Regions from separate parts of the Variovorax pasteuri genome, predicted to be linked through region 2. Evidence: riboswitches for the same ligand, from Rfam matches in the RefSeq annotation. Region 2 holds a riboswitch; each other region holds the start of a gene.

Region 1 (3,228 bases), on a different contig from region 2:
GCAATGCGTGACCCTGCGCGATGAACGCAGGATCGAGGAGGCGCCGCATGCCTACAAACCCATCGGCGCCGTGATCGACGCGCAGGAGCACGCAGGGCTGATCCGCTGCGCCGTGCGGCTCAAGCCCTGGGTCACATTCAAGGCATGAGCGGGGGCGCGATGGCCGGTCAGCCCAATGCGGGTTGCGCAATGCGCAGCCCGGGCGCAGGCATGCCGGTGAACGCGAAGTCAACCTCGGGCGCCAGCCCGCTCACGATGCGCGCGATCGACTTGCCCGAGCCGCAGGCGTGCGTCCAGCCGAGCGTGCCGTGGCCGGTGTTGAGAAACAGGTTCGGCAGCTTGGTCTTGCCGATCAGCGGCACGTTGCTCGGCGTGGCGGGGCGCAGGCCGGTCCAGAACTGCGCCTGCGTGGTGTCGCCGGCGCCGGGGAACAGTTCTTCGACGCGACGCACGATGGCTTCGCAGCGCACCGGGTTCAGGTCGCGGTCGTAGCCATTGAGCTCGGCCGTGCCGGCAATGCGCAGGCGGTCCCCGGACTCCGACGTGTAGCGCGAGAACACCAGCTTGAACTCGTCGTCGGTCAGCGAGACCTGGTGGGCCTTGGACGCGTCCTTCACGGGCAGCGTCACCGAGTAGCCCTTGGCCGGGTAGATCGGCAGCCGGATGCCCAGCGGCGCGGCCAGCAGCGGGCTCAGCGAGCCCATCGCCATGACGAAGGAGTCGCCGCGGATGCGCTGGAAGCGGCCCTCGTGGTCGGTCACCTCGACGTGGTCGATCTGGCCGCCGGCTTCGCGCAGCGCGGTGACGGTGTGGCTCATGAGGAACTTCACGCCGGCCGCGGCCGCCAGCTTGGAGAGCTCGCGTGCGAAGCGGTTGGCGTCGCCCGATTCGTCTTCGGCCGTGAAGGTGGCGCCCGCCAGCTTGGGCCGGATGTGCGCGAGGGCGGGCTCGATCTTCACCGCCTCGTCGGCCGAGATGACCTGGCGCTCGCAGCCCAGGGCACGCATCTGCTCGGCGGGGGCGAGGGCGCCGTCGAACTCCTTCTGCGTTGTGTAGAAGTGCAGGATGCCCTGCGTGCGCTGGTCGTAGTCGATGCGCGTGTCGCGGCGCAACTGTTGCAAGGTGTCGCGGCTGTAGGTGCCCAGGCGCACGATCTGCTCGATGTTGTGGCGGGTGCGCGCGGGCGTGCATTCACGCAGAAACTGCAGGCCCCAGAGCCATTGGCGCATGTCGGCGCGGATGCGAAACAGCAGTGGGGCGTCTTCCTTGCCCAGCCATTGCAGCACCTTGAGCGGCGCGCCGGGGTTGGCCCAGGGTTCGGCATGGCTGACGGAAATCTGGCCGCCGTTGGCAAAGCTGGTTTCGGCGGCCGGGGTGGCCTGCCGGTCGATCACGGTCACTTCGTGGCCGAGTTGCTGGAGGTAGTAAGCCGAAGTCACGCCGAGCAGGCCGGCGCCAAGAACGATCACGCGCATTTCAAGTACCTTTTGAGGTTGGAGCGCTTGAACGACGGGCGTGGTGTGCTATTGAATCAATAGCAGGCAACCGGACGGCCGTGGTCCAAGTTGCCGCTCCCCCTGTCCTCGGTACCTGAGAGATTCACCCGATGCGCCCGCAGCGGGTTTGCTCCTTCGGTGCATCACGGCCACGCGAGGTGGGTGATGGCTCTCCAGACGGCGTTTCAGTTGGTGCAGTACAGACCCCTTGTTCGGGCCGACCTGAGCGTTTATGGGAGTTTGCGCCTTCGGTAGGGCCACCGGGTGGCCCGCTCTCCTGCAGTGGGGCGATTGTAGGCGGGGCTTGCCCGAGCGCCAACCCCGGTTTTGGTTCGTGGGGCCAATGGGATAATCATCTGTTGATTCGCCAGAGGGCGATCGTTTCACCTCAACAGGGGACTTCATGATCCTGGTAACCGGCGGCGCGGGCTTCATTGGCGCCAATTTCGTACTCGACTGGATCGCGCAGAGCGATGAACCGGTCGTGAACCTCGACAAGCTCACGTACGCGGGCAACCTCGAGACGCTCGCCTCGCTCAAGGGCAACACGAATCACATCTTCGTTCAGGGCGACATCGGCGACAGCGCGCTGCTCGACCGCCTGCTGGCCGAGCACAAGCCGCGCGCCGTGGTCAACTTTGCGGCCGAATCGCACGTGGACCGCTCCATTCACGGCCCCGAAGACTTCGTGCAGACCAACGTGCTCGGCACCTTCCGCCTGCTCGAATCCGTGCGCGGCTTCTGGAGCGCGCTGCCGGCCGACCAGAAAAGCGCCTTCCGCTTCCTGCACGTGTCGACCGACGAGGTCTACGGCTCGCTCTCCAAGACCGACCCCGCCTTCACCGAAGAGAACAAGTACGAGCCCAACAGCCCGTACTCGGCCAGCAAGGCCGCCAGCGACCACCTCGTGCGCGCCTGGCACCACACCTACGGGCTGCCGGTGGTCACCACCAATTGCTCGAACAACTACGGTCCGTTCCACTTTCCCGAGAAGCTCATTCCGCTGATGATCGTCAACGCGCTGGCCGGCAAGCCGCTGCCCGTGTACGGCGACGGCATGCAGGTGCGCGACTGGCTCTACGTGAAGGACCACTGCAGCGCCATCCGCCGCGTGCTCGAAGCGGGCAAGCTCGGCGAAACGTACAACGTGGGCGGCTGGAACGAGAAGCCCAACATCGAGATCGTCAACACCGTGTGCGCGCTGCTCGACGAACTGAGCCCCAAGGCCGGCGGCAAGCCCTACAAGGAACAGATCACCTACGTCACCGACCGCCCCGGCCACGACCGCCGCTATGCCATCGACGCGCGCAAGCTGGAGCGCGAACTCGGCTGGAAGCCCGCCGAGACCTTCGATTCCGGCATTCGCAAGACCGTCGAGTGGTACCTCGCGAACAGCGAATGGGTGCGCAACGTGCAAAGCGGGGCCTACCGCGAGTGGGTCGAAAAGCAGTACGACGCCGCACCGGCAAAGGCCGCGGCATGAAGCTGCTGCTGCTGGGCAAGGGCGGGCAGGTGGGTTGGGAACTGCAGCGCAGCCTGGCGCCGCTGGGTGAGCTGGTGGCGCTCGATTTCGACAGCACCGACTTTCATGCCGACTTCAGCCGCCCCGAGCAACTGGCAGACACGGTGCTCAAGGTGCGCCCCGACGTGATCGTCAATGCGGCGGCACACACGGCCGTCGACAAGGCCGAGAGCGAGCCCGAGTTCGCGCGCAAGCTCAACGCCACCTCGC
Region 2 (3,228 bases):
TTCTTCTTCAGGTTCCAGAACACGCCGACCGGCGAGCGCACGACGCCGCTCACCACGCCCTTGCGGTAGGCCGTGAGGGGCTTGTATTCACCGATGGGCGCGTAGATGCCGGTGTCGTACACGCGCTGCTGGATGGCCGTGGCCAGCTCCTTGCGCTTGGGTTCGTCGGCCGTGGCCAGGAACTCGGACTTGAGCTGCTCCAGCTTGTCGTCGGTGGCCCAGCCGAACCAGCCCTTCTCGCCGTTGCCGGTGAGCGGTGCGAAGAACATCGGGTTCATGTTGTCGGCAATGCCCCAGCCGGTGATGAACAGGTTCCAGCCGCCCTTGTCGACCGGGTCTTTCTTGGCGCGGCGCGTGACCAGCGTGGGCCAGTCCATCGACTGCATGTCGACGTTGAAGCCGGCCTGCTTGAGCAGCTGCGCCATCACCGGCGGAAACTTGTTGAGCACCGCAAAGTCGGCCGGGTACATGAGCACGACGGGCTTGCCGTCGTAGCCGGCCTCCTTGAGCAGCGCCTTCGCCTTTTCGAACTGCGGCTTGCCGGTGAAGTAGCCGGTCTTGTCGGAGGCATAGGCCGAGCCGCACGGGTAGATGGAGGCGCAGCTGTTGTAGAGCTCCTTGTGCACCAGTTGCGCGCGCATCAGCGCTTCCTGGTTGATGGCCATGAACGCGGCCTGCGCGATCTTGGGGTTGTCGAAGGGCGGAATGAAGTGGTTCAGGTGCAGCGCGAACGAGCCCTTGGCCACCGGGCTGTCGAGCGTGATGGCCGGGTTGTTCTTCAGCGCGGTGTACTGCTCCGAGGGCACCCACTCGATCATGTCGACCTCGCCGTTGGCCAGTGCGTTGGCCTGTGTCTGCGCGTCCTTCAGGATGATCCATTCCATGCGGTCGACGTACACGTTCTTGCCGCCCGCAGTGCCCGAGGGCGCCTCGGTGCGCGGCACGTACTTGGTGTTCTTCAGGTAGACGATCTTCTCGCCGGGGCGGTACTCGTCCTTCTTGAAGATGTAGGGACCGGAGCCGGTGGCGTCGTCGATCTGCTTGTCGGCGGGCGTGGCCGCCACGCGCGCGGGCATGATGAACGGCGGGTTCGACGACGGCTTGCTCAGCGCGTCGAGCACCATGCCGAAGGTGTCCTTGAACACCAGCCTGAAGGTGTTGGCGTCCACGGCCTCGGCCTTGTCGAGCGCGGTGAACATCTTCTGGCCCAGCCCGTCGCGCTGGCCCCAGCGCTTGAGGGATGCAATGACGTCTTCCGAGGTGACAGGCTTGCCGTCATGGAAGGCCAGGCTCTTGCGCAGCGTGAAGGTCCAGGTCTTGCCGTCGGGACTGGTCGTGTACTTGTCGACCATCTGCGGATGCACCTTGCCTTGTTCGTCCACGCCGAAGAGCGTGTCGTACACCATGTAGCCGTGGTTGCGCGTGATGAAGGCGGTGGTCCAGATCGGGTCGAGGATCTTCAGGTCGGACTGCGGCACCAGGCGCAGCACCTTGCCAGCGTCCTGTGCGAAGGCGGTGGCCGCCGCTGCGGCCAGCAGCGCGCCCACGAACATGGCTTTCAGTTGTCGTTTCATCAGCATGGGTCAGTTCTCCGGTTGAAAAAGAGGGACGCGAGCACGTGCAACGCCAGGAAAGACATTCGTCGTGCGGCGTTGCGGGAAACAGGTCATGAAAGAAAGCGGCTCCGGAAGCGAACAAGGGCACCCCCGCGCTCTGTGCGCGGCGTGCCCCTGCTGTCCTTTTGCCTGAGAGATTCACCCTGCGCGCACATCGCACAGGGCTTGCCCCTTCGGCGGCTGCCCTCGGCCCCTGCAAGGGGTCGGTCAGCGCTCTCCAGCGTTAGAAAAAATCCAGTCTTGGGACCTGAGCGTTCTGGGCCATCGCCTTCGGTAATGCACTAACTCGAAGCATCGAGCCGGCATTTCTCCTGGATGAACTTCTCAAAGCAGATTGCGTGCCAAAACGCAGCAATGCGCGAGAAGTCTTCGGTGCTTACTGCGGTCCGCCGCAGAAGTCCGCACGCTCGGTGGTCTTGGCGGTGAAGCGGATGCGCGTGGTGGTGGCGGCGCGCTGCGGCTCGTTCTGCGGCCACTCGCTCTGCAGCCACGTGTACTGCCAGTCGTAGGGCGCGCCGGGGCTGGCGGCCTCGCCGTACACGATGCGCAGGCTGCCGTTGCTTTCGTCATGGCAGTGCTTCGAGGTCTTGTAGTCCTTCTCGCTGAAGCAGGCGCGGATCATCTTGAAGCACGAGAAGGGAATGCCTTCGTGCAAGGCCTTGCCGCCTTCGAGCGGCACGAAGTCGGCAGTGTCGAACGAGGCGCCACCGCCCGAGTACATCTCCGACACGGTCTGCAGCACGGCCACGGCCCACTTGCCTTCGGCCAGCGGGTAGAGCGCGGGCGCGAGCGACAGGCGCATGTCGCGCTTGTCGCCGGTGTCGCTCGCGGTGCCGGTGTCTTCTTTCTTGAGGGACTGCGCATAGCCCGAGAAATCGTGCAGCCGGTCGAGCTGCCAGCCCTTCGCGTCGGTGGTGCGCTTCACGCGCGCCATGGCCAGCGGCTCGGCAGAGAGCACCACGTAGTCGGCAGGCGTGGCGCCGCGCGGGCGGTACAGGCCGAGCTGCTGCACGTCGCAGGGCTGCGGCAGCAAGGCGCACAGGCGGGTGCGCCATTGCAGGTCGAGCGCCTCGGGTTTCTTCACCGCGTCGAACACCTGGGCCGGCGGCGCGGCGAACACGGGCACAGTGAACAGCGACACGAGGAGACCGGCGGTGAGCAGCAGCTTTTTCATGGAGCCGAATGGTAGCCATGCCTTGGCGTTCGCGTGCGGCTGCTTGATTGATAGAGTCGGCCTCGACCATGAACCCTTCGTCCCCTTCACCCTCCTCCTTGCCCTCCTTGCCCTCCTTGCCCTCCTTGCCCTCCTTGCCCTCCATCCTCCGGATCGACGCGCTCGGCTTCGCCTACCCCGGCCAGCCGCCCATCGCCTCGAACTGGACCGCCGCCATCGGCCCCGGCGTCACGCTGCTGCACGGCGACACCGGCAGCGGCAAGTCGGCCCTGCTCCAGGTGATGGCGGGCGCGCTGCCCGCCACCGGCCGCCTCACCGTGGCGAGCGCCAGCCTGGACACCGCGCCCGAGGCCTACCGGCGCCAGGTGTTCTTCGTGGACCCGTCCACCGACCGCTTCGACCAGGCCACCGTGCACGAATGCACCGCCGCGCTGCGCC
Region 3 (3,228 bases), on a different contig from region 2:
CGAGCGAGGGGTCGGCGCGCAGCGCTTCGTTCACTTCGACGATCTCGCCCGACACGGGCATGAACACGTCGGCGGCGGCCTTGACCGACTCGACGACGCCGGCGACTTCGCCCTGGGCAAAGGTCTTGCCGACTTCGGGCAGGTCGACGAACACCACGTCGCCCAACGCGTCCTGCGCATGCACGGTGATGCCGACGGTGGCAGCGCCGCCTTCGGCCGACACCCATTCGTGGTCCTTGGTGTACTTGATGCTCATGGAAAACTCCTCGTGGAAAAAATGATTCGGGGGTGCAGAGCCTAGCCGCGGAAATAGCGCGTCGGCACGAAAGGCAGGGTCGAGACTTCCATGGGCACCGGCTTGCCGCGCACGATGGCCTGCAGGCGCGTGCCCGGCTCCGCGAAAGCGGTGGCCACGTAGCCCATGGCCACGCAGCGGTCTGCCGTGGGGCCGAGCAGGCCGCTGGTGACGATGCCGATGTCGTGGCCCTCGAAGGACTGCAGCACCGTGCCGTCGCGCACCGGAATGCGTTCGAGCGCGACGAGGCCCACCCGCTTGCGCTTGAGCGTGTCATGGTCGGTGTGGCCGGCGGCCCCCGGGGCGGCCGCGGCGAGCTGGGCCAGGATCTTCGCGGCGCCCGGAAAGCCGCCTTCGCGCGCGCCACCGGCACGGCGCACCTTCTGCATCGCCCAGTTGAGCGAGGCCTCGACCGGCGTGGTCGTGGTGTCGATGTCGTTGCCGTACAGGCACAGGCCGGCTTCCAGGCGCAGCGAATTGCGCGCGCCCAGGCCGACGGGCTTCACCTCGGGCTGGGCCAGCAGCAGGCGGGCCAGCGCCTCGGCGTCCTTGGCCGCCACCGAGATCTCGAAACCGTCTTCGCCGGTGTAGCCGCTGCGGGTGACGAAGGCCGGAATGCCGCCGATCTGCACCGCGCCGCCGGTCATGAACACGAAGCGCTCGATGCCGGGCGACAGCCGCGCCATCGTGGCCGCCGCCTGCGGGCCCTGCAGCGCGAGCAGGGCGTGGTCGGGCAGGGGTTGCACCTCGCAGCGCGCGCCGATCTTCTGCTGGATGTGGGCGATGTCGGCCACCTTGCAGGCGCCGTTGACGATCACGAAGAGCGAGCCGTTGCCTTCGTTGAAGAACATCAGGTCGTCGAGGATGCCGCCCTCGTCGTTCAGCAGCAGGCCGTAGCGCTGCTTGCCGGCGGGCAGGTCGATCACATCGACCGGCATCAGGGTCTCGAAAGCCGCTGCGGCGTCGGGGCCGACCAGGCGCAGCTGGCCCATGTGGGAAATGTCGAACAGGCCGGCCGCGTCGCGTGTGTGCTTGTGCTCGGCCATCAGGCCGGCGGGGTACTGCACCGGCATCGAGTAGCCGGCAAAGGGCACCATGCGGGCGCCGAGCTCCACGTGGAGGTCGTACAGCGGCGTCTTGAGAAGCGCAGTGTCGGGGGCGGAAGCAGCGGAAGAGGCCATGGGGCACTCCAAAGGGGCAGACGAAATCCATGACGCAAGCCATGGGCCACCCCTGCTGTCCGCTTTACCTGAGAGATTCGCCCCACGATCGGGGTTTGCTCCTTCGGTGGGCTGCTGCATCGTTTCCGGTGCGGCGGCCTCTCTCCAGCAAGGAAACGCCGGTGTGTACCGGCGCCTTGTCAGTCCTTTTGCCTGAGCGTTCGGGAATCCCCTGCGCCTTCGGCGGCCCCGTCGCGCGGGGCTCTCTCCTGACCCGGGCGAGTGTAGTGGATCGCGGTGCGCGGGGTTTTCGTTTCAGTGAACGATTTCAGCCGGCGGCAGCAGCCGGTCGATGCGTTCGCGCAGCGATTCGGCGCGCTCCGGGCCGGCGGCTTTCTCGATTTCGCTGAGCATCAGCGCGGCGATGGTCATCATGGCCTCGCGGTCGCGCGCCTCGCGCAGGGCGTCGCGCATCTGCAGCGCGAACTTGGGGTCGCGGCGCACGAACATGCGCTCGCAGATGTCGAACAGGAACATGCGCGTGGTGGCCAGCGAGCGCTTGCCGTCGAAGCTGTCGGCCGAGGTGCTGACCTGGATCGTGTCGGCGGCGGGCACGGCCAAGGCCTGTGCCGCCTGTGCCGCCCGCGCGGCCGCAGCCGCGGCGGCCTGCGGGTCTTGCAGGTAGCCCCGCTGCACCAGCGCCTGGAGCGCCTGCTCGGCCTCGTCACGGGTGCTGAACAGCGGGCTGAAGTCGGTCAGCGAGCGGCGGCCGTCGGCCATGAGCAACAGCGCGCGCTCCCGCTGGCTGAGCGTGCGCTGGCCGCCCTGGAGTTCATCGCGGGCCTTGTCGGTCTTGGTGGGGAACATGGCAGCCACAGCTTTCGGGAGTCGAGGGCTGCAGCATTGTTGCAAGCGGTGACATCTTCATGAACCGTTTGGTCTACACGGGCAACGGTCTTTGGCTGCGTCATCCGCCCGCGATTTCCTTGCGGATGAGCCACTGGTTGCCCACGCGCTGCAGCTCCAGCGTCTTGCGGCTCTTCTCGCGCAGCTTGTCGGCGGTGTAGGTCTGCTGAAAGCTCGCGCTGGCGGCCTGCCCGGTGACGCTGATGACGAGGTTGTCGATGTCCACGCGGATGGCGGTCTTGTCGGCGATGCGCGTGCGGCGGTCGGCTTCCCAGGCCTTGCGGTCCTGGCCGCGGGGCGGCGTGAAGTCGGGTGCATAGGTGGCCAGGTAGCGCGCCACGTCACGGGCGGACCATGCGGCCGCCCAGGTGCGCACGGCGGTTTCGACCTCGGCAATGCTGGCGGCCGGATTCACCGGTGCCGGTTGCGTGCCCGTCGTTGCCGGCGCAGCGCCGAAGGCGGCCGTGGCCAGCAGCGTGCCGCCGAGAAGGCAACTCAGTGATCGGTACATGGCGAAGTCTCCTCCTTGTCGTTTGTCGGCCCCGATCATCGGCCGAAACGGTGGAGCGCTCGCACGACACCTCCCGCTAAAGGATCACCCCGCCAGGCCGGGCTGTCGCTCGATGCGCGTCGAATCGAGCATAAAGCGCGCAATGCGAGATTCGACGGCCATGGGTGACGGTGGGGCTCAAGTCGCAGCGCGCTGCACCCCCGCCGGCGCCACCTGCATCGCCCTGTTGCGCAACCGCAGCGCCAGCACTGTCGCCGCGCCCAGCACGCACAGCACCGCGGTGAAGGTCACGCCCAGCCCGCGCGCGTCCGACAGCATGCCGAACAGCGGCGACACCAGGCCGCCCACCGACAGCG

What was found. A riboswitch is a leader RNA that binds a small molecule or an ion and turns the genes downstream of it on or off. The one in region 2 is predicted to bind glycine.
Region 1: linked by a shared signal. The riboswitch ahead of ACSFBM_RS22720 (D-amino acid dehydrogenase) and the one ahead of ACSFBM_RS02535 (ABC transporter substrate-binding protein) in region 2 are both predicted to bind glycine.
Region 3: linked by a shared signal. The riboswitch ahead of gcvT (glycine cleavage system aminomethyltransferase GcvT) and the one ahead of ACSFBM_RS02535 (ABC transporter substrate-binding protein) in region 2 are both predicted to bind glycine.

The regions. Positions count from the first base shown of each region.
Region 1 is NZ_JBPJZS010000006.1:317,504-320,731, reverse strand. Features, by position in the region: gene ACSFBM_RS22725 (RtcB family protein) at 1-148, shown strand, start outside; gene ACSFBM_RS22720 (D-amino acid dehydrogenase) at 168-1,475, opposite strand; glycine riboswitch at 1,568-1,683, opposite strand; glycine riboswitch at 1,691-1,786, opposite strand; gene rfbB (dTDP-glucose 4,6-dehydratase) at 1,900-2,979, shown strand; gene rfbD (dTDP-4-dehydrorhamnose reductase) at 2,976-3,228, shown strand, end outside.
Region 2 is NZ_JBPJZS010000001.1:549,829-553,056, reverse strand. Features, by position in the region: gene ACSFBM_RS02535 (ABC transporter substrate-binding protein) at 1-1,574, opposite strand, end outside; glycine riboswitch at 1,724-1,847, opposite strand; gene ACSFBM_RS02530 (hypothetical protein) at 1,993-2,790, opposite strand; gene ACSFBM_RS02525 (ABC transporter ATP-binding protein) at 2,925-3,228, shown strand, end outside.
Region 3 is NZ_JBPJZS010000005.1:441,185-444,412, forward strand. Features, by position in the region: gene gcvH (glycine cleavage system protein GcvH) at 1-256, opposite strand, end outside; gene gcvT (glycine cleavage system aminomethyltransferase GcvT) at 298-1,476, opposite strand; glycine riboswitch at 1,522-1,634, opposite strand; glycine riboswitch at 1,647-1,737, opposite strand; gene ACSFBM_RS21090 (hypothetical protein) at 1,771-2,322, opposite strand; gene ACSFBM_RS21095 (YybH family protein) at 2,423-2,872, opposite strand; gene ACSFBM_RS21100 (MFS transporter) at 3,050-3,228, opposite strand, start outside.